3 regions of the Arthrobacter sp. V1I7 genome follow, and region 2 is predicted to be linked to each of the others. Evidence: riboswitches for the same ligand, from Rfam matches in the RefSeq annotation. Region 2 holds a riboswitch; each other region holds the start of a gene.
The links. Region 2 has a riboswitch for cyclic di-AMP ahead of QFZ69_RS17285 (NlpC/P60 family protein). Riboswitches for the same ligand answer to the same signal wherever they lie in the genome.
Positions count from the first base shown of each region.

Region 1: linked by a shared signal. The riboswitch ahead of QFZ69_RS18070 (hypothetical protein) and the one ahead of QFZ69_RS17285 (NlpC/P60 family protein) in region 2 are both predicted to bind cyclic di-AMP.
Region 3: linked by a shared signal. The riboswitch ahead of QFZ69_RS08445 (hypothetical protein) and the one ahead of QFZ69_RS17285 (NlpC/P60 family protein) in region 2 are both predicted to bind cyclic di-AMP.

Region 1 covers NZ_JAUSYS010000001.1:3,938,600-3,944,981, reverse strand. The annotation lists gene QFZ69_RS18090 (nucleoside deaminase) at 1-270, opposite strand, end outside; gene QFZ69_RS18085 (phosphatase PAP2 family protein) at 332-1,192, shown strand; gene upp (uracil phosphoribosyltransferase) at 1,205-1,840, shown strand; gene QFZ69_RS18075 (VOC family protein) at 1,938-2,315, shown strand; gene QFZ69_RS18070 (hypothetical protein) at 2,488-3,303, opposite strand; cyclic di-AMP (ydaO/yuaA leader) riboswitch at 3,304-3,460, opposite strand; gene QFZ69_RS18065 (HAMP domain-containing sensor histidine kinase) at 3,721-5,307, opposite strand; gene QFZ69_RS18060 (response regulator transcription factor) at 5,311-6,051, opposite strand.
Region 2 covers NZ_JAUSYS010000001.1:3,768,926-3,775,307, forward strand. The annotation lists gene QFZ69_RS17265 (molybdopterin molybdotransferase MoeA) at 1-1,447, opposite strand, end outside; gene QFZ69_RS17270 (DUF6457 domain-containing protein) at 1,444-1,731, opposite strand; gene QFZ69_RS17275 (molybdenum cofactor guanylyltransferase) at 1,715-2,410, opposite strand; gene QFZ69_RS17280 (HNH endonuclease) at 2,485-2,985, opposite strand; gene QFZ69_RS17285 (NlpC/P60 family protein) at 3,218-3,967, opposite strand; cyclic di-AMP (ydaO/yuaA leader) riboswitch at 4,276-4,469, opposite strand; gene QFZ69_RS17290 (M23 family metallopeptidase) at 4,578-5,399, opposite strand; cyclic di-AMP (ydaO/yuaA leader) riboswitch at 5,404-5,622, opposite strand; gene QFZ69_RS17295 (metal-dependent transcriptional regulator) at 5,768-6,382, opposite strand, start outside.
Region 3 covers NZ_JAUSYS010000001.1:1,801,322-1,807,703, reverse strand. The annotation lists gene QFZ69_RS08465 (serine hydrolase) at 1-203, opposite strand, end outside; gene QFZ69_RS08460 (dihydrofolate reductase family protein) at 452-1,009, shown strand; gene QFZ69_RS08455 (APC family permease) at 1,090-2,358, shown strand; gene QFZ69_RS08450 (YnfA family protein) at 2,381-2,719, shown strand; gene QFZ69_RS08445 (hypothetical protein) at 3,011-3,772, opposite strand; cyclic di-AMP (ydaO/yuaA leader) riboswitch at 3,777-3,970, opposite strand; gene QFZ69_RS08440 (hypothetical protein) at 4,139-4,393, shown strand; gene QFZ69_RS08435 (DNA alkylation repair protein) at 4,409-5,065, opposite strand; partial or broken gene QFZ69_RS08425 (DUF222 domain-containing protein) at 5,258-6,382, shown strand, end outside.

The DNA.
Region 1 (6,382 bases), 170 kb from region 2:
GCAGTCCTCCAGTCGCCAGCCGTCATCGCGTTGCCCGTCCTGTGCGCGCCGTTCCCGCAGCCGGGCCGCTGCCGCCCGAATGGCCACCATCTCCGCGTGCGCCGTCGGGTCCCCGAGCGCCTCCCGTTCGTTCCGGCCGGAACCGAGGACCGCGCCGTCGGGTCCGATCACGACTGCGCCGATCGGCACGTCGTCGGTGGCCAGCGCCCGGCGTGCTTCGGCGAGGGCAAGGCCCATCCATTCGGCATGGCGTGGCTCCCGGGAAGTCATGGCTCAATGATAGTTTCGACGGTAAGCAAGCTGTGCAACACAAGAGAGTGGAGAGGCAGCCGTGAGCACCCGAACTGAGAGCTGGCTGACGCAGCGCTGGGGGAAATGGGTGGTGCCTTACGCCGCTCTTTGGATCACGATGCTCGTCGGCGGCGTCATCGTGGTGGTTCTGGCAGTGCTGAGCGCCGAGGTCTATGCCAACGTCGTGGACGATGCCGGTCTGGCCAATCTGGACAGGCCGACCCTGGCCTTCATGGAACAGCTGCGCAGCCCCGGGCTGGACTCCTTCGTCACAGGGTTCACCAACATCGGCGGCGGAACCGGCATGCCCATCCTGGCCAGCATCCTCACGGCCTGGCTGACCTGGGCCTCCCGGACCTGGCGGCCGCTGATCCTGATCGGAGGCGCTGCCGCTGTCTCCACCACGGCCACCACGCTGGGCAAGAAACTGATCGGCCGGAACCGCCCGGACCACGCCGACGCTGTGGCGCCCTACGAGAACTCGCCGTCGTTCCCCAGCGGCCACACCCTCAACACCACGGTGGTGATCGGGCTGGTGGTGTACCTCGCCTGCCTGCAGGTGAAACGTACGCTTGCCCACATCGGCATGATCGCCGCGGGTGTGATCTTCATCGGCGGGATGGGCATGAGCCGGGTCTACCTCGGCCATCACTGGATGACGGACGTCATCATCGGGTGGGCGTTGGGGCTGGCCTGGGTGGGGATCGTGATCCTGGCCCACAGGCTCTTCCACGCCCTGCGACACCGGGAACACGTGGGTCCGGCACCCACGTTTGATCACCCAGCCCACCTCAACGACGGCGAAACTGTGGCTAGCGGCGGCTCCGGCAGCAGCCGTCCCATCGAAACGGACGATCCCGATACGCCGGGACCCTCGGGCAGATCCCCGGCGGCCGGGTGATAGTTTTGACGGATGCGCACTCTCGTTGTCGACCACCCGCTGGTCGCCCATAAGCTCACCGTTCTGCGGGACAAGAACACCCCGTCCCCGGTCTTCCGGCAGCTCACGGAAGAGCTCGTCACGCTCCTGGCGTATGAGGCCACCCGTGAGGTGCGCACCCAGCCCGTGACCATCGAGACGCCGGTCAGCACCACCATCGGCACGGCCTTCACGAAGCCCACCCCGCTGGTGGTTCCCATCCTCCGCGCCGGACTCGGCATGCTCGAGGGCATGACCAAGCTGGTCCCCACCGCCGAGGTCGGTTTCCTGGGCATGGCCCGGGACGAGGAAACGCTGGACATCATCACCTACGCCGAGCGACTCCCCGAGGACCTCACGGACCGCCAGATCTTCGTCCTGGACCCGATGCTGGCCACCGGCGGAACCCTGCGCGAGGCCATCAAGTTCCTCTTCAAGCGCGGCGCCTCCGACGTCACCTGCATCTGCCTGCTCGCCGCCCCCGAAGGGCTGGCGAAGCTGGAGGAACAACTCGCGGACGCCAACGTGACGATTGTGCTCGCGTCGATCGATGAGAAGCTCAACGAGAAGTCGTACATCGTGCCCGGCCTGGGCGACGCCGGCGACCGCCTCTACGGCATCGCCGGCTGACTAGCCACACCAAGCCGTGCCGCGGGCCGGTGCTCTGCGCCGCCTGCGGGCCACCGGGGGTTCCGCACAGCACCGCCCCGGGACTAGCCTGACCCCCATGGACTGGAAACTTGAACTCGTGTTTGTCCCGGTGTCCGATGTGGACCGTGCCAAGGACTTCTATGTCAACAAGGTCGGCTTCAACGCCGACTACGACGAGCGGCCCGTGGAGGGCCTCCGCTTCGTCCAGCTGACCCCGCCGGGCTCCGGCTGCTCGATCGCCATCGGCGAGGGCCTCAACGACGCGCCGCCGGGCACCGCCCCCAGCCTGCAGCTCGTCGTCAGCGACATCCAGGCCGCGCACAAACAGCTCAAGGACAACGGCGTGGACGTCAGCGACGTCGATATCCAGGACTGGGGGCACTTCGTTTATTTCGCCGACCCCGACGGCAACAAATGGGCCGTGCAGTACCTCCCCAACCGGCCCGACGGCTAGACCTCCCCCGGCCCTAAGGGCGGCGGCCCTGACGAGGGCTGTAGCCGGGCCGTGCGGGTGCCGTGCACGTGGGACGGCGCCGGCCACGGACGCCCCAGTAGCAGGAACGCCCCGGATCGCGGGGATCCGGGGCGTTCTGATGCTGTTGTGCGGGCGGGCAGTGCCTTGCGGTTTAGTACCAGTTGTGCGCGTAGTGGAAGTTCAGGGCCCCGCACGGGGAGCCGTACCGCTGCTTGATGTAGTCGAGGCCCCAATTGATCTGGGTCCGATAATTTGTCCGGTAGTCCGCGCCGGCGCTCGCCATCTTCTCGGCGGGCAGGGACTGGACCACGCCATAGGCGCCGCTGCTGGGGTTCGTGGCGGTGGTCTTCCAGTCCGACTCCTTGGTCCAGAGTTTCGCCAGGCACGGCATCTGGTCGGCGGCCCACCCGTAGGAACCCAGCTGGGCTGCGGCATATGCCTGCGCCCCGGCGGGGTCGTCGACGGCAACGGGCTTTGCCGCTTCAGGGGCCGGGGCCGGTGCCGGCGCCGGCGCTGGTGCCGCGGCTGGTGCCGGCGCGGCGGCAGGAGCGGCTTCGGCGGCGGGGGCCGGCGCTACGGCTGGCTGTTCCGCCGTGGCGGGGGCTTCTACGCTGGCCGCAGCCGAAGGTGCCGGGAGAGCTGCCGCCGAAGGCGCCGGCGACGGTGCGTCGGCGCGGACCCGTTCGAAGTCGAGGGGCGTCAGCAGGTCGGCCGCGATGGCGGACGCGCCGGCATTGCCGGCGCTGGAATGGCTGGACTCGGCAGCCTGTCCGGCCGCGCCGACTCCGAGGAGGACCGCGCAGGCGGTGGCGACGACGGCGGCCCGACGCCCGGTGTAACCGACGCCTTTGGCAAACCGGGACCGGGCCGGGATGGGCTGGGCTGGATCGGCGCGATGGCGGGAATCGGCACGGCGGGGCGTGCCTGCATCGCCGTCACGGCGCGTTTGTAGCTTGAATTCAGTCATGATGCCTCTCAACGCCTACGGAGTTAGCTGTCGGGTGCGGATGAGAAATCCGGCCGCACGGATTCTCACGTGTCGGCTTAACCCCAAGGGTGCCTGGATGCAGGCTGCCCGGGAACTCTGGGTTCCCCGCCTCTGCCTGGTCCAGCGGTTTCCGGGAGGCGGCAGAGTTGGGCGTCATCCGGATATGCGGCTCCAGTTCCGGCCGCACTCTATCGACCGTACAGGAGTTTCATACGTACGTCACATTTGGATAACGGAACACACGGCGGCGGTGTGTCGCCTTGCGCTCCTCCGCTGCCGGGACTGCGCGCCGATTCGACGGTGCACTGCTGCCCATCCGAGGCACCGCAAGCCGGGCGGCACGAAACCGTGGAAACGGGCGCCTGCGGCGGGCTGCGGGGTGGCCGAGAGGGCACACTAGGACGGCCGGGGGCCTCCGCGGAGCCGTACGGCAAATTCGGTCCGGCCCGGTCGGGAGCTGACTTCGACGCTGCCTCCGTGGGCTTCAACGATCGACTGCACGATCGACAGGCCCAGCCCGCTGGTCCCCTCGGCCGTGGGCGCCGGGGCCATGGTCTGAGCTCCCGGTCCGCCCGCCGTCCCGGAGCCGACGGACCTGCCGGCACCGCCGGCTGTCGCCGTCGTAACCGCCGGGTTTTTCCGGGCGGCATCCGCGCGGGCGAAGCGTGAAAAGACCTGGCTTAAAAATTCGGCGGGGATCCCGTCGCCGTTGTCGGTCACCGTGACCACCGCGCTCCCGTCGGCTGCACGCATCACGCCCGTGACCACCGTCGTCCCGGGGGCGGTGTGCTTGCGGGCGTTGGACAGCAGGTTCGCCAGAACCTGGTGGAGCTGCGTGGAGTCGCCACGGACCACCACCGGTTCCTCCGGGAGTTCCAGCCGCCAGGCGTGGTCCGGCGCCATGACCTTTTCGTCGCTGACCGTTTCGATCGCCAGCTGGGTCAGGTCCACGTCGCTGAGCTTGAGCGGCTGCCCCTCATCCAGGCGGGCCAGCAGCAGCAGGTCCTCAACCAGTGCAGTCATCCGCTCGGACTGGCTTTGCACCCGGGCCAGGGACTTCGCACCGTCCGGGGTGAAGTGCTCGGTCATCCGCATCAGCTCGGTGTAGCCGCGGATGGCCGTCAGCGGGGTCCGCAGCTCGTGCGAGGCGTCGGCCACGAACTGGCGCACTTTCATTTCGCTGTGCTGCCGCGCCTCCAGTGCCTTGGAGACGTTGTCCAGCATCTGGTTCAGCGCGTGGCCCACGCTGCCTACTTCCGTGCCGGGATGGGCAGCCGACGCCGGAACCCGTACCGCCAATGCCACCTCACCGGCGTCGAGCGGGAGGCGGGAAACCTTCGTGGCCACCTCCGACAACTTTTCCAGCGGCTTCATGGTGCGGCGGATGAGTACGGTGCCGGCGAGGCCGATGAGAACGAGGCCGCCGGCGGATACCACCACCATGGTCCACACGAGCGAGGACAGGGTGTTCTGCTTTTCGGCCAGTGGCAGTCCGGTCACGATGACGTCACCTTGGGGGGATTGCACGGCCGAGAGCCGGTACGCACCGGAGGAGAGTGTCCGGTCGACAGGGACGCCGTCGGGAAGGAGCGCGAGGAGGACCTGTTCGTCGTCGGGCGAGAGGCTTTTCCGGGTGGCGTCCCCGGCGAGGAAGCCGGCACTGCTGACCGCGCTGCCGGCGATACGGGCCGTCAACGTACCGATCCCTTGGCCCCTGGCTTCCAAGGGATCCGGCCTGCCTCCGGGGTTGCCGGCCGGGGGGCGACCAGCGTCGTTGGAAATCCGTGAAACCTGTCCAAGGCGTACGTCCAACTGGCGGGTCAGGAACGAATCCATGGAGGCATAGCTGAACAGCCCGATGGCACCACAGATGGCCACCAGCAGCGCCATGGCGACCAGGACCAGCCGGGTGCGCAGATGCCAGGTGGCGGGGTCCCGCCAATTGCGCCCGGGAGTGCGGACCTTACCGGAGATGTCGGACACGGATCAGTCCGCCGGCTTCAGGACGTAGCCTGCGCCGCGCACGGTATGGATCATCGGCGGGTGGTTGACGTCGATTTTCTTGCGGAGATAGGAAATGTACAGCTCGACGATGTTGGCCTGGCCGCCGAAGTCGTAATCCCAGACCCGGTCCAGGATCTGCGCTTTGCTGATGACGCGTTTGGGGTTCTCCATGAGATAGCGCAGCAGTTCGAACTGCGTTGCCGTGAGGTGCAGTTCCTCGCCTGACCGGGTAACTTCCCGGGTGTCGACATTGAGCACGAGGTCACCGACCACGAGTTCCGCTGAGTCCATGGCCGCCACGCCGGATCGCTGCACCAGCCGGTGCAAGCGCAGCAGGACTTCCTCCATGCTGAAGGGTTTGGTGACATAGTCGTCACCGCCGGCTGCGAGGCCGATGATCCGGTCGTGGACGTCGTCTTTGGCGGTCAGGAACAGGGCTGGGATCTCCGGTGCGAAGGCTCGGATCCGGCCGAGCAGTTCGACGCCGTCGAACCCGGGAAGCATGACGTCCAGCACCAGCACGTCGGGGCGGAAGTCTTTGGCGAGCTTGACCGCTTCGGGCCCGTCGGCGGCGACGGCCACGGACCAGCCGGCCATCCGCAGCCCCATGCTCATGAGCTCGGACAGGCTCGGTTCGTCGTCCACCACAAGAGCACGGATGGGGGAGCCGTCCGGGTGGCTGAGTTGGGGAAGGTTGTTGGTCATGGAGTGCGAGGTGGCCATGGGACAACTCTCCGTTCTACCGGTTAGGCGGGGCTTTGGGAATCCTGTGCGGCACCTGTGAATCCCAGCCTGACGAGCTGGACGCAGGCCAGCTGGCGGCACGCGTTCCCGGAAGACGACCCTCCGCCTGCCCCTCCGGCGTTTCGGGCTTCAGGCGCATGACCACCTCGTGGACGATGGACATTCAATGATCAGTAAGCGGGGGTTTCGCCAAGGTGGGTGGCTTTGAATGATTCTGCGCGATTCATCCATAGCATCGAACTTTCTTCGGCGAAGTACGCGAACTGGGGGGCGAGACAAGAAAACAACCGCTATTTTCCCGCGGCAGTAG
Region 2 (6,382 bases):
CGCTCCAGTCAACGGGACCGGCGGCGCCGGCCGGCTTCCGGACCGGACGCTTCGGAGAGGTCTTGGCCGTCGACGCGGCGGCGCCCGGTTCCGGGATCGGAGGGCCCCACGGCAGGGCGAAGGCGGGGACGAGCTCCCCCAGCTGGACGCCATGCGGCGGCATGACCAGCACGCCGTCGGCCGCTGCCAGGCCCCGCATCATGCCCGGTCCGGTGTGTTGGGCCGGCGATGCCATCCCGTAGAGCAGCCGGAAGGGCATCAACCTGGTCCGGCCCGGGTCGGGTTCAATCGTCGAACCGCACGGAACCTCCACGATCGGCGGGATTGTCCCGTGACCGAGGGCGGCCAGAAGCGGTCCCGCCAGGGTCGACAGAGCCATCATGGCCGCCAGCGGATTACCGGGCAGGCCGATGATGAAGCGGCCATCGGGCAGTTCGGCCAGCACGGCGGGGTGGCCCGGCCGCATCGCGATGCCGTCGATCAGCAGCCGCCCGCCGAGTTCGGCCACGGCGCGGCGCAAGTGGTCGGTGCCGGAGCGGCCGGTGCCCCCGGTGGTGATGACGACGTCGGCGGGCAGGTTCTCCAGTCCGGCATCCCCTGCGGGCCCGGCCTCCGGATCGGCCGGTTCCTGATCCTCGAGGGCGGAGAGCCATTCGCTGTAGCTGTCGCCGATCTTGGCCTCGCCGCTGCAGATCCCGCCGAGCATCTCAACCACACCGGCGAGTTGCGGGCCGAAGGTGTCACGGACCTCCCCCGGTTGCGGGACTCCCGCCGGAACGACTTCGGAGCCGGTAAGCACGAGCCGGACGACCGGCTTGCCCAGGACGGACAGCGTGTCGTGGCCGGCCAGGGCCGCCAGGGCCAGATGGGCCGGGTTGAGCACGGTGCCGGTCTTGACCAGCAGCTCCCCGGCGGCAGCCTCCTCCCCGGCTTTACGGATGTGCTCGCCGTTGCGCGGTTCGCCGGGCTTGGCGGCACCGCTGGTCTTGAGGGCCGGCAGGCCGTCCTCATCCGGCGAAATGAGGCCGCTCTCGCTGCGGAGAACGGCTTTGGCCCCGGGCGGGATCAAGCCGCCGGTGACGATCGGGCTCGCCTGGTGCGGTGCCAGCCGCTGGCCGGGTTCGGCCAGGATCCAGGGTCCGCTGCCGTTGACGGCCCAGCCGTCCATCGCCGAGGAGGCGTAGTGCGGGATGTCCTGCAGCGCTTCGAGGTCGGCGGCGAGGATCCGCCGCAGGGCGTTCCTGAGCGGCACGGGAGCGGCGGGAATGGGTGCGGCGCAATCGAAGGCGAGTTGCCGGGCCTCCTGCCAGGTGTGGGCCAGGTGGTGGTGCGGCTCCTGCGGTTCACCCGCCGCGCCCTCTTCCTCCCCTGCTGCTGCCTGGATCCCGCCGGGTGCGGAGTTCTCTCCGGCGGCAGCCGCGCTGCCGGAAGGGGGTGCAGGCGTCATGCCCCGGAGGCTTCGGCGGACGCGTAGTCCTGGGCAAGTTTCCGGGCCACTCCGATTGCGGACTGCATCGACACGGCGTCCGGGGCCTGCCCGGACCCCGAGGCCAGGCCCGCGGCGAAGCCCGCGATGAAAGTGGTCAGCGGGGCCGCGGGGCGGACTATGGAGTGTGCGGCTACTCCGGCAAGGGCCAGGACTTCGTTGACATCAATCTCGACGTCCTCCAGTTCGAGGGCCTGGAGCAGGGCACGGCACCAGTCTTCCAGCGTTTCATCCTGGCTCTTCACCGTTTTCCTCCAAAGTCGGGTTCAGTCCCGGAGCACCGGACCGTTCGTCCGGTTCATGGACCGGAGTGTGGCCGGACACCCCCAGGGCGGCGGCATCGTCCCAGGTGTCCACGTCGTCCGTGGAACCGGGAGGAACGCGAAGTCCCCGCACGTCAAGACTAGCAAGAAGGGCGAACACGGAGGCGTTCGCCAGTGCGCCCCGCCGCGCGGCTTCCGCAACTGAACGTTCTAGCGCCCCCGTGCCATAAAAACCGGCGAGGGGCTGCCGGCGCCCGTCCGCGGAGACGGCCAGAACGCCGTCGCCCTCCAGTCCAGCCACCAGCGCCTCGCGCATTGCCGTCACGGCGGCGGTGACCCGGGGCATGTCGCAGGCCAGCACGAGGGTCACCGCCGGCACCGGCAGTGCGGTGCCGGCCGCCGAGTGGTGGGCCGCCAGGGCCGCGAGACCGGCGGCGATGGCGGCGGCCGGGCCGGCGAAGGGCGGTTCTTCGCGGCATGTCAGCACGCCCGCCGGAAGCGGTCCGGGGTCCGGGCCGACGACGACGATCGTGCCCGCGCCGTGCGCGGCCTCCAGCGAGTGATCGAGGAGGGTCCGGCCGCCGGAGACCAGGCGGGACTTGGGCGAGCCGCCCAAACGTGAGGACCGCCCGCCGGCGAGGATGACAGCATCGAATTCCACCGGCCCAGCCTAGCGCGGCGTTGGCTCGATCCGGTCCTGGCCGTAGGGTCCCGCATCGGAAAATGGCGCTCGCGTCAGGCGGCGGATTCCGGGAGCAGGAACGGATCCCAGTCCGGCGCCGGCTTTTCGAGTTCCTTGATCTGCCAGACGGTGCCCTTGGGCGGTCCCGGGGCAAAGCCGAGCTTCCACCCCATCTCGGCGGGCGTATGGTCTCCCTTGGCGTTGTTGCACCGCAGGCAGGCGGCCACCAGGTTTTCCCACGAATCGGCGCCGCCCCTGGACTTGGGCTGGACATGGTCAATGGTGTGGGCGGCCTTACCGCAGTAGGCGCAGCGCTGCCCGTCCCGGCGAAGCACACCCCGCCGGCTGACCGCCGTGATGGTGTTGTACCGGGGCCGGATGTAACGGTGCAGCAGAATCACCGACGGCCGGCCCAGTATGTCTTGTGGCCCGACGACCGGGTCGTCGCCCTCGGCCACCACACTGGCCTTTCCGGTAAGCACAAGAACGAGCGCCCGGCGGAAGGTGACTACCGCGAGCGGTTCATATCCAGCATTCAGAACGAGAGTGCGCATCCGCATACCTCTTCACGGCCGCACCCGCCAGGGGCACGAGGGCCGGCTGCCCTCTGCATGGTCGGGCTATGGATCGACACCACAAGAGTAAACACCCAAGGGCCGGATCACCGAATTTTTATCCCCCGGCAGTGCGCGTGTCTGCCGGACGACCACGGCCGCAACCGCAAAGAGGACCCCCGCCACAAGGCGGAGGTCCTCTCAATGCTGGAGACCGGTGGTATCTCGGTGCTTAGCCGCCGACGCGGATGAAGACCGGGCCGGAACCCACGTTGGCGCTGTACAGCGCGGTTGTTCCGCCGTTCCAGCCGCCGTGGACGGCCATGCCGTTGCCCACGTACACAGCGATGTGGGGCATGCCGACGCCACCGTTCTTGTAGTACGCGAGGTCGCCCGGGCGAGCCTCAGCCGCGCCCACGGTGCGGCCAAGGGACAGGTAGCCGGCCGGCCAGCCGTGGAAGTTGACGCCCGCGGCAGCCAGGGCGTTCGAGGCCAGGCGCGTGCAGTCCTGCGACACGCCGATCTGGGCGTAGGCGGCGGCAGCGATCGCTGCGCCGCTGCCGCTGGCAACGGACAGTCCCTGCGTGGTGGCCGAGGCGCCGGAGGCAGCCTGGGTGCCGGCTGCAGAATTGGAATCCTGGACCTTGAGGACCGGCTTCGCAGCCTCGACGGCCGGAGCCGGCGAGGTGGAAACGGCCGGCTTCTCGTACGAGATGGCAATGGTTGATGCTGCCGAAATCGTTGCCGGAGTGGCGGACTGGATTTCGAGGGCGGAAGCCGAGGTGGATTCGCGCTGAACGTTGGTCTCGGCAGCGTTGGCTGCGATACCGCTGGTCAGGACGAGGCCGGAAGCGGCTGCTACGACTGCAGCCTGGCGGCCCATGGTGCCAGCGTTCTCGCCGACAGCCTTGGCAATGACAGCAAGCGAGCCGGTCTTGGTGACCTCGGCGCGGTGCCGTGCAGAGTTCGCACGAGTAGTCATTAAGTTCTCTCTTTCGTGATCCTTGGACCGCGCTTTCAGGCGCGGAGTAAGGACGCTCCGGCATCTTGGGGGTACGCCGGATCGCCCCGAAATGGGTTACTTAGCGAAGGGTGTACTGCGAAGACGCGCCAAAAGCGGGAACTGCGTGCAGGTGCGTGGCCTGCGGGCCGGACTCAGTAGAGATCGAGTCGGCGGAGTGAGATCCGTTCCGGGCGCCGGCAAGGGCAGCACGGGACTTGGATTTCAGCGGGCTCAACAGAGCCGCGCCAGCGCGCAGGCGCGCAGCATTGTGGCGTGAAGACACGAAAGTAGCCTCTCCCAATGCCTACGAGGTGAGCTGTCGGATTCGGATGGGAGTCACCCGGCCGCGCTGCTTCCTGGGAAGCTTTGCGACTTAACCCCAAGGTCTTCTTGCGAAGACCAAAATTGGTTCCCCCGCCCCTGCCAGACGATGTCATGCGAAAGGACCTTGAGCGGTGGCAGAGTTAGGCAATCCACTCAAGAGCGCCAACTTCGGAGAAGTTGGCGTGGTTCAAACGTTACCGCAATAGGGATGCAATGTCACATTCAGATCACGGCGTGTCGCAATAATGTGAGAGTCATCACTCGGCTAGAGCCAGCCGGTGGGGTCGACGACGTCGCCGTTGACCATCACTTCAAAGTGCAGGTGGCAGCCCGTGGACGCGCCGGTAGTGCCACTCATCGCCACAACGTCACCGCGGGAGACCTGCTGGCCAACGCGCACGCTGGATGAGGACAAGTGGTTGTACGTGGTCTCCAGGCCGTTGCCGTGGTCGATCACCACGCGGTTGCCGCCGCCGAAGGGGTGCCAGCCGGTGAACGTGACGCTGCCGCTGGCAGCGGCCAGGACTGCCGTTCCGCATTGCGCGGCGTAGTCCTGGCCCCGGTGGAACTCGCCGGAGCCGCCGGTGATGGGACTGACCCGGTAACCGAAAGGCGATGCTGTCACCATCTTGTCCATGGGCGCGCCGAGGCTCCCGGAGGAGGCGGCGCGGGTGATGCTTCCCGCTGACTGGGCGCTCAGCAGCTGCTTGAGTTTTCCGTCGGGGTCGCCCTTGGTGGTCACGGCGGTGCGGCTGAAGTCGATCTTTGCGGCGGAAGCGGCGGTCACGTCAGGCTGCGAGGCGGCGGCGATCGCACTCGAGGCGCCTCCGTCGGTGGCCATGACCGGGCCGGTGGCGGGAACTGTAACCGTCAAGACCAGACCGGTAGCGGCCAGGGCGATGCCGGCCCGCTGCCCCACGCCACTGGCGGCGGCAAAGTCCGTTACCTGCCGGAACGGGCTCCGGCGGCCGCGGCGTTCATCGCGGTGCGCATCACGCGGGCGGTCCGTCAAAACGACGACGGCCGGGCGCGGCTCCGGAGCGGGGCCGGTCGCACGACGACGGCCCCGGGTGGTCTGGGTGGTCAAGAACGGTTCCTCTCTGGATAGCCTGCGGAGTTAGCTGTCGGATTCGGGTCAGAGAGATCAAAGACCCGGTCCGCCGTGAACAAGCATCCAGACACAGGGGAATTCAGAAGAGTCCCTCGGTGGAGTGTGCTTGCCGCTGACGGACTTCACCCCAAGGCTGTTCGGAAACAGCCGGAAGTGGTTCCCCCGCCTCTGCCAGAAGGTGATTCGGCGACTGATCCGCTGGCAGAGCTCGGCTTCGGATCAGATAACGCTTTGGTATCGGTACTGGTCATTAACTATAGGCGATTAAGGCACCTAGTAATAATCCCGTTATCTTCCATGTGCACAACTCATGGGTGGTCCCACGAGCAACGAGTCACGGCTGGTTAACCGACGGTAACAAAGACGTGGGCGGCGACCTCTGGGGGCAGTTCGAGGGCGCCCTCGATATCCGGCACCCGGACCGAAATGTACTCCCCGACGCGCTCCAGGGACACGAGTGCACCGGGACGAATGCCGCCTTCGTCCAGCTGGACGAGCAGTTCGGGTTCCACCTGGATGGGCTCGGCGAGCCGGTTCACCGTAATCCGGGAACCGGCGCCGTAGCCGGTCATCGCCTCGAGCAGGTTCACGACGCCGACGCCGACTGCGTACGGCTGGGACGGCAGGCCGCCGAGCTCCGCGAGCCCGGGGATCGGGTTTCCGTAGGGAGAAACGGTCGGGTGGTTGAGCATCTCGAAGATCCGCCGCTCCACCCGCTCACTCATCACGTGCTCCCAGCGGCAGGCTTCCTCGTGGACGTAGGCCCAGTCGAGGCCGATGACGTCGGCCAGAAGCCGCTCGGCCAGGCGGTGCTTGCGCATGACCCCGATGGCCCGTTTCCGGCCCGTTTCGGTCAGTTCAAGGTGCCGGTCCCCGGAAACAACCACCAGGCCGTCCCGTTCCATCCGGCCGACGGTCTGCGAGACCGTGGGTCCGGAGTGGCGCAGCCGTTCGGCGAT
Region 3 (6,382 bases), 2.0 Mb from region 2:
GATCCCGGCGGTGCTACCGCGTCAGCCGACGGACCTGCCTGGATGGAAGCGTAGACAGCGGTCGCAGAAAGCAGGGTCAAGGCCGCCGCAGCTGCCGTCAGGACTTGGGCGCGGCGGTTGCGGAACAGCCCGCGAACCGGACTATCGGCGCCCTGTCTGCGGCGGCCGGAACGAAGTTGCGGGCGCGGGTCTATCGATTCCATAGGATCTCATTCCCGGCATATCGGACTATGTCGGATAGCGGGAACGCTCCCCGTAATGGCTGACGCCAGACGTACGTCCGCAGGCATGCGTTCCCTCCGAATGTAAAGCTGCACAGGACTTTGGATCTCCTGAATTGTTGCCCAGGCGGGACGCGAACGCAAGCCTGAACCATTGAAAAGTCTCGGGTCGAGCCCCGGTTGCAAGGACAACGGCGTACGCTGAGTCGGTAGAAACGGGAGGAGTCCTTGTGCGGAAAATCATCCTGATGATGCAGGTGTCCCTGGACGGCTATTTCGAAGGGCCAGGCCAGGACCTGAGCTGGCATCGGGTCGACGACGAACTCCACAGCCACTTCAACGACGAGCTCCGGACGCTGGGGGCGTTCCTGCATGGCCGGGTCACCTACGAGCTGATGGCAGGTTTCTGGCCGACAGCGGACAGCGACCCGGCAAGCACCCCACCGGAGGTCGAATTCGCCCGCATCTGGCGTGACATGCCCAAGTTTGTGTACTCCCGGACGCTGGAGTCAGCAGGCTGGAATACCACGGTGGTGCGGGACGTCGTCGTTGACGATGTGATGGCGCTCAAGGCGCAGCCAGGCGGGGACCTGGCCCTCGGCGGCGCTGATCTCGCCGCGACCTTCCGTGACCTTGGCCTGATCGATGAGTACAGAATCTACGTTCACCCCGTGCTGATCGGTCGCGGCAAGCGCCTGTTCCAGCCGACCGGCGCCAACGCCCCACTTCGCCTTGTGGAAACCCGTGCGTTCGGAAATGGTGTGGTGCTGCTTCGCTACGCGACGTGAGCCGGCGCGCTGCGCTCGCTAAAGTTGGGACAGGCGGTCCGCAGGCCGTCATCGCCGTACTCCAAGGAAGGCTGCCAGCGTTGAGTCCCCATCCCCGGCTGGCCCGCAGGCTGACGACCTTTGATGCGGTCGTCATCGGCCTCGGCTCGATGATCGGCGCCGGCGTGTTCGCGGCCTTTACCCCCGCGGCCCAGGCCGCCGGATCAGGGCTGCTCATCGGGCTGTTGCTCGCCGCCGCCGTCGCGTTCTGCAATGCGACCGCATCGGCCCAGCTCGCGGCGGAGTATCCGACGTCGGGCGGGACGTATGTCTATGGGCGCGAACGGCTTGGCCCTTGGCCGGGGTTCCTGGCCGGTTGGGGTTTCGTGATCGGCAAGACAGCCAGCAGCGCGGCGATGGCGCTGACCTTCGCCGCCTATGCGGCACCGGCCGGGTGGGAGAGGCCGGTGGCGATCGCCGCCGTCGTCCTGTTGGCGGCCGTGAATTACCGGGGCGTGACCCGCACCGCCGGCCTGACCCGGATCATCGTCGTCGCCGTACTGGTGGTCCTGGCCATCGTCGTTGCCGCCTGCTGGGTCGTCCCCGGTGCGGCTGATCCGCAGAGACTGTTCGACGGCGGCGTCCTCGCCCATGGCTGGTACGGCGTCCTGCAGTCCGCGGGCCTGCTCTTCTTCGCCTTCGCCGGCTACGCCCGGATTGCCACGATGGGTGAGGAAGTCATCAACCCCAGCAGGGCCATCCCGCGCGCCATCGTGACGGCGCTGGGGATCGCCGTCGTCGTCTACGCCGCCATCGCCATCAGTATCCTGGCTGTGCTCGGCGCGGACGGAATCGCGGGCACACCGGCGCCGCTAGCCGCCGCCGTCGCCGTCGGTTCATGGGACTGGGCCTCGCCGGTTGTCCGGGTGGGGGCGGCCTTGGCAGCGCTGGGCGCCTTGCTGGCCCTGATCGCCGGTCTGGGCCGGACCAGCCTTGCCATGGCGCGCGGGGCTGACCTGCCCCGTTGGCTGGCCGCCGTCCATCCACGCTTCAAAGTCCCGCACCGGGCCGAGCTAGTGCTGGCTACGGTCATCTGCGTGATCATCAGCGTGGCCGACCTGCGGGGCGCCATCGGATTTTCGTCCTTTGGCGTCCTGATCTACTACCTCGTGGCCAACGTCGCCGCGTACACGCAGACCGGCGAAAACCGCCGCTACCCCAAGGCCCTGCAGTTCACCGGCGCCGTCGCGTGCGCCGTCCTGGTCGCCACCCTGCCGGCGGAGTCCGTGATCGCGGGCCTGCTGATGTTCGCGGCCGGCGTCGTGTACCGCGTGCTGCGCTTGCGGCTGGGGACGACACGCACTTCCTGACGACGCCTGCGATGATGAGCCGGTGACTATCGCGAAAACCGTGCTCCTGTTCGTCCTGGCCGCCGCCGCGGAAATCGGCGGCGCCTGGCTGGTCTGGCAGGCGGTGCGGGAGGGCAAGGACTGGTGGTGGGCCGGACTCGGGGTCCTGGCCCTGGGGCTTTACGGCTTCGCCGCGACGCTCCAGCCGGACGCGCACTTCGGCCGGATCCTGGCCGCCTATGGAGGCGTGTTTGTGGCGGGGTCCCTGGCCTGGGGGATGGTTTTCGACGGGTTCCGGCCCGACCGCTGGGATATCGCCGGATCGGCAATCTGCCTGGTCGGAGTCGCGGTCATCATGTTTTCCCCGCGCAACGCCGGCTAGGTAGGACAGTTGGAGTCGGCCGGGACGGGCCGGAGGGCCGGGAACAAGGCCGGGAATAGCGCAGGGACGGGCAACGGCCGGGAACAGGGCCGGCCGCCAGGGAACCTGCATGCCGCCAGGGGCAAAGGCGGGACCGCCGCGACTGCCGCCGCCCGGCAGGGACGGCAGAGGCCGGTGATCCGTTGCCCCCAAGGCAACTGATCACCGGCCTACATGCCGCCTGGCGGGTTGGACCGAGGTTTAGCCGCGGTCCTGAGGCTCCAGGCTTCAAGACCTGAGGCTCCGGGCGCGTTAGACTCCGGCGCGGACGAAGGTCACGCCGCCCGTGGCGGTCAGCCAGGAGAGCGGGTGGGCCATGGTTGCGTTGACGCCGTTCATGCCGCCGCTGACGGCCTGTCCGTTGCCCGCGTAGATGGCCACGTGGCCGGACTGGACGATGATGTCGCCCGGCTGGGGAGTCGCAACGACCTTGCCGTACTTAAGGAAAGCAGTCGGGCCGATGTTGCCAACCGGAATGCCGGCTGCGCCGAGGGCCTTTTCAACCATCGCGGTGCAGTCCTGAGTGATTCCGACCTGGCCGTAGGCGGCCGAAAGCAGAACGGCGTTTGCGCCGCCGGCCGCCGGAGCAGCTGCCGGGGCGGGGGCAGCGGCGGGGGCAGCCGCCTGGACCTTGACTGTCGCCTTCGGGGCGGCAGCCACCTGCGGGGCGATGGCAGGGACAGCAGCAACCGGCTTGGGCTGTTCAACGACGGGCGCCGGGGTCGAGATGACGGCCGGACGCTCGAACGTGACCTGCACGGTGGAATCCGCACTGACCGGAGCCGAAAGCTGGTCCTTGACGTCGACGGACGCCGGTGCGGAGTCGCGCTCGACGGGGGCTTCAGCCGCGTTTGCCACCATGGCGCTGCTGAGCACCAGACCGGACGCGGCTGCAATCACGGCCGCCTGGCGGCCGATGGTGCCTGCGTTGCCGGCAAAGGCGGAGGAAATTGCCGAAAGTCGGCTGGTGGTTTTGACGCCACGATGGCGCGCGGAAGTGTTGCGTGAAGTCATGAATGTAGCCTCTCCCAATGCCTGCGAGGTGAGCTGTCGGATTCGGATGGGAGGCACCCGGCCGCAGGGGCCCGCGTGGCGGGCCGTGCGACTTCACCCCAAGACCGGCATATCCGGTCAAAAAGTGGTTTCCCCGTCTCTGCCGGATGTTGATGCGAGGTGTCCCCGGGCCGCGGCAGAGTTAGGCAATCGGCAGGGGAGCGCCCGTATCGGAGACAACAGGCACCTGACAAAGGTAACGGGATGATTACGAAAAGTCACATCGAGGTAACGGGCCGGTGCACCGTCCAGATCCTAGTCCCTTGGAATCACGGGGCGGCGACATAGGATTAAGTGATCAGTGTCTCTTGAAGCGGAGGCTCGAAAATGACCAGCCACTGTGTTGCCATCTGCCAACTGAGCGACCAGCCTCAGGAGGATTTTGACATCAACACAGAGCTGCTGATCCTCGAGGGCGACGCCGTCCGCATCTCAACCTGGGACGCCGAACCGCGCGACGGAGGCTTCGATGTCAAAATGCTGAACGACCGCACCGATGCCCTCGGATTCATGGTCGTGACCGACTGGCAGTTCCTGGACGGCAAGGCCTATGCGGTGGTGGAACGACGGATTAGCGGCTAAGGCACAGGACTTCCATCACGTCGCATCCGCCGTGAATTCCAGCTCGGGCCGATGTTTAGCCACGTCATCCAGCACGACGGCGACCGCCTCCCGGACGAGGGCGGTCTCATCGTCTTGCTTCGAGGGGTGGGCAAGCGCCAGCTTGGCATGGCGGACAAACGCGGGCCAATCTCCCCCTCCAGCCCGGAGCGCCCGCAGCGGCGAGAGCAGGGCGCTCCGGCGCAGCCAGGCGTCCGGTTCCCGAGCCCAGCGGTCGAGCACACTGTCTGCCCGCACCCTGCCCGGCAGGTCCAGCGCTGAAACCAGCGGACCGACGACGTCGATGGCCAAGGGATCGGACAGTTCGCGCATCCGTGCGGTTCTCAGGAAGCCTTCAATCCGGGTCAGATCGGCGTTGTCCAGCATCCTGACCCTGGACTGCAGAAGAACAACAGCCGATAGCCGGCGCTCGAAAACCGGCACCGACCACAGCTCGGAACTCAGCGCGGTGATCTCGTCATGCGTCAGGTCCCGGTGCCGGCGCAAGGCGTCACGGACTGTTCCGCGCACCGCGCCAACGGAAGCGCCGTAATATTGGAGTCCGCTCCCCCACCGGGATTGCAGGTCCTCTGCCCGAAGCCAGGATCCTTCCCGTTGAAGCGATGCATCGATAAGGCCGCCGGCGTCGCTCATGCGTCCATTCTTTCCCATTTCCGCGGGGCTTCCCCTCAGTCCCGACGGACGAATTCACCGGCACTGTCCGGTGATTCCCCCGGGCCTTTAGTGTCGGAGGTCGCTGGCAGAGTGTTTCCATGGACGGCAATCAGGAGCCCGAAGTGGTTCGGGGAGGACGGGGCGGCGCTGGACGCGGCGCGACGGTCCCGGATGTTGCCCGCCTGCTCGCCACGGTCCGTGTTTCCCATTTCGGCGACGACGACGACGGCGGCGGGGCCTTCGGTGCCGAACACGACGACGACGGCGGGGCCGGTGCGGCGGTGCCGGGGCCGGGCTGATTGACCAGTTCCGGGAGCTCGAGGACCTGAAGTCCGCCGCGGCAGCGTTGCAGGCCCGGATCGCGGTCGCCTTCGATCTGGTCCAGCGCCGCGCCTAGCGGGCACAGGGCATGCCGGCGGCCGAGCTCGGGGCCGGGGTCGCGGCGCAGGTCGCCCTCGCCCGGCGCGAATCCCCCGCCCGCGGCGGCCGGCTCCTGGGCCTGGCGAAAGCCCTCGTGACCGAAATGCCGCACACCCTCGCCGCGCTCGAGACCGGGCAGCTCAACGAATGGCGCGCCACCCTCCTGGTCAGGGAAACCGCGTGCCTGTCCGCCGCGGACCGCTGCGCCGTCGACGAGGAACTCGCCGCCGACACCGGATCCTTCACCGGCGCCGGCGACCGGGCCGTTGTTGCCGCGGCCCGGGCCTGCGCCTACCGGCGGGACCCGCGCTCGGTCACGGAGCGGGCCAGCCACGCCGCCGGTGACCGGCACGTCAGCCTCCGCCCCGCGCCGGACACCATGACGTACCTGACCGCGCTGCTCCCGGTCTCCGCCGGCGTCGCCGCCTACGCCGCCCTGTCCAGGCAGGCCGAGTCGCTCCGCGCCGGCGGGGATCCCCGGGGCCGCGGGCAGCTGATGGCCGACGGGCTCGTCGAACGCCTCACCGGCACCCCCGGCGGTATCACCGGCATCGAGATCCAGCTCGTTCCGACCGACCGGACCCTGTTCCAGGGCGACAGCGAACCCGCCCGGCTCCCCGGCTACGGCATCGTCCCCGCCGGCTGGGCCCGCGAGCTGATCAAAAACGCCGGCGCAGCGCCGGGCACCGGCGACTCGGGTCCGGGGACCGGAGGCAAAGGCAGCGGCAGCGGCAGCGGCGGCGACAGCGGCGACGGCGACCGCCAGCTGCAGACCTGGCTGCGGCGGCTCTACACCGCCCCCGGCACCGGGGACCTGGTCGCGATGGACTCCCGGGCCCGGCTCTTCCCCGCCGGGCTCCGACGCTTCCTCCAGGC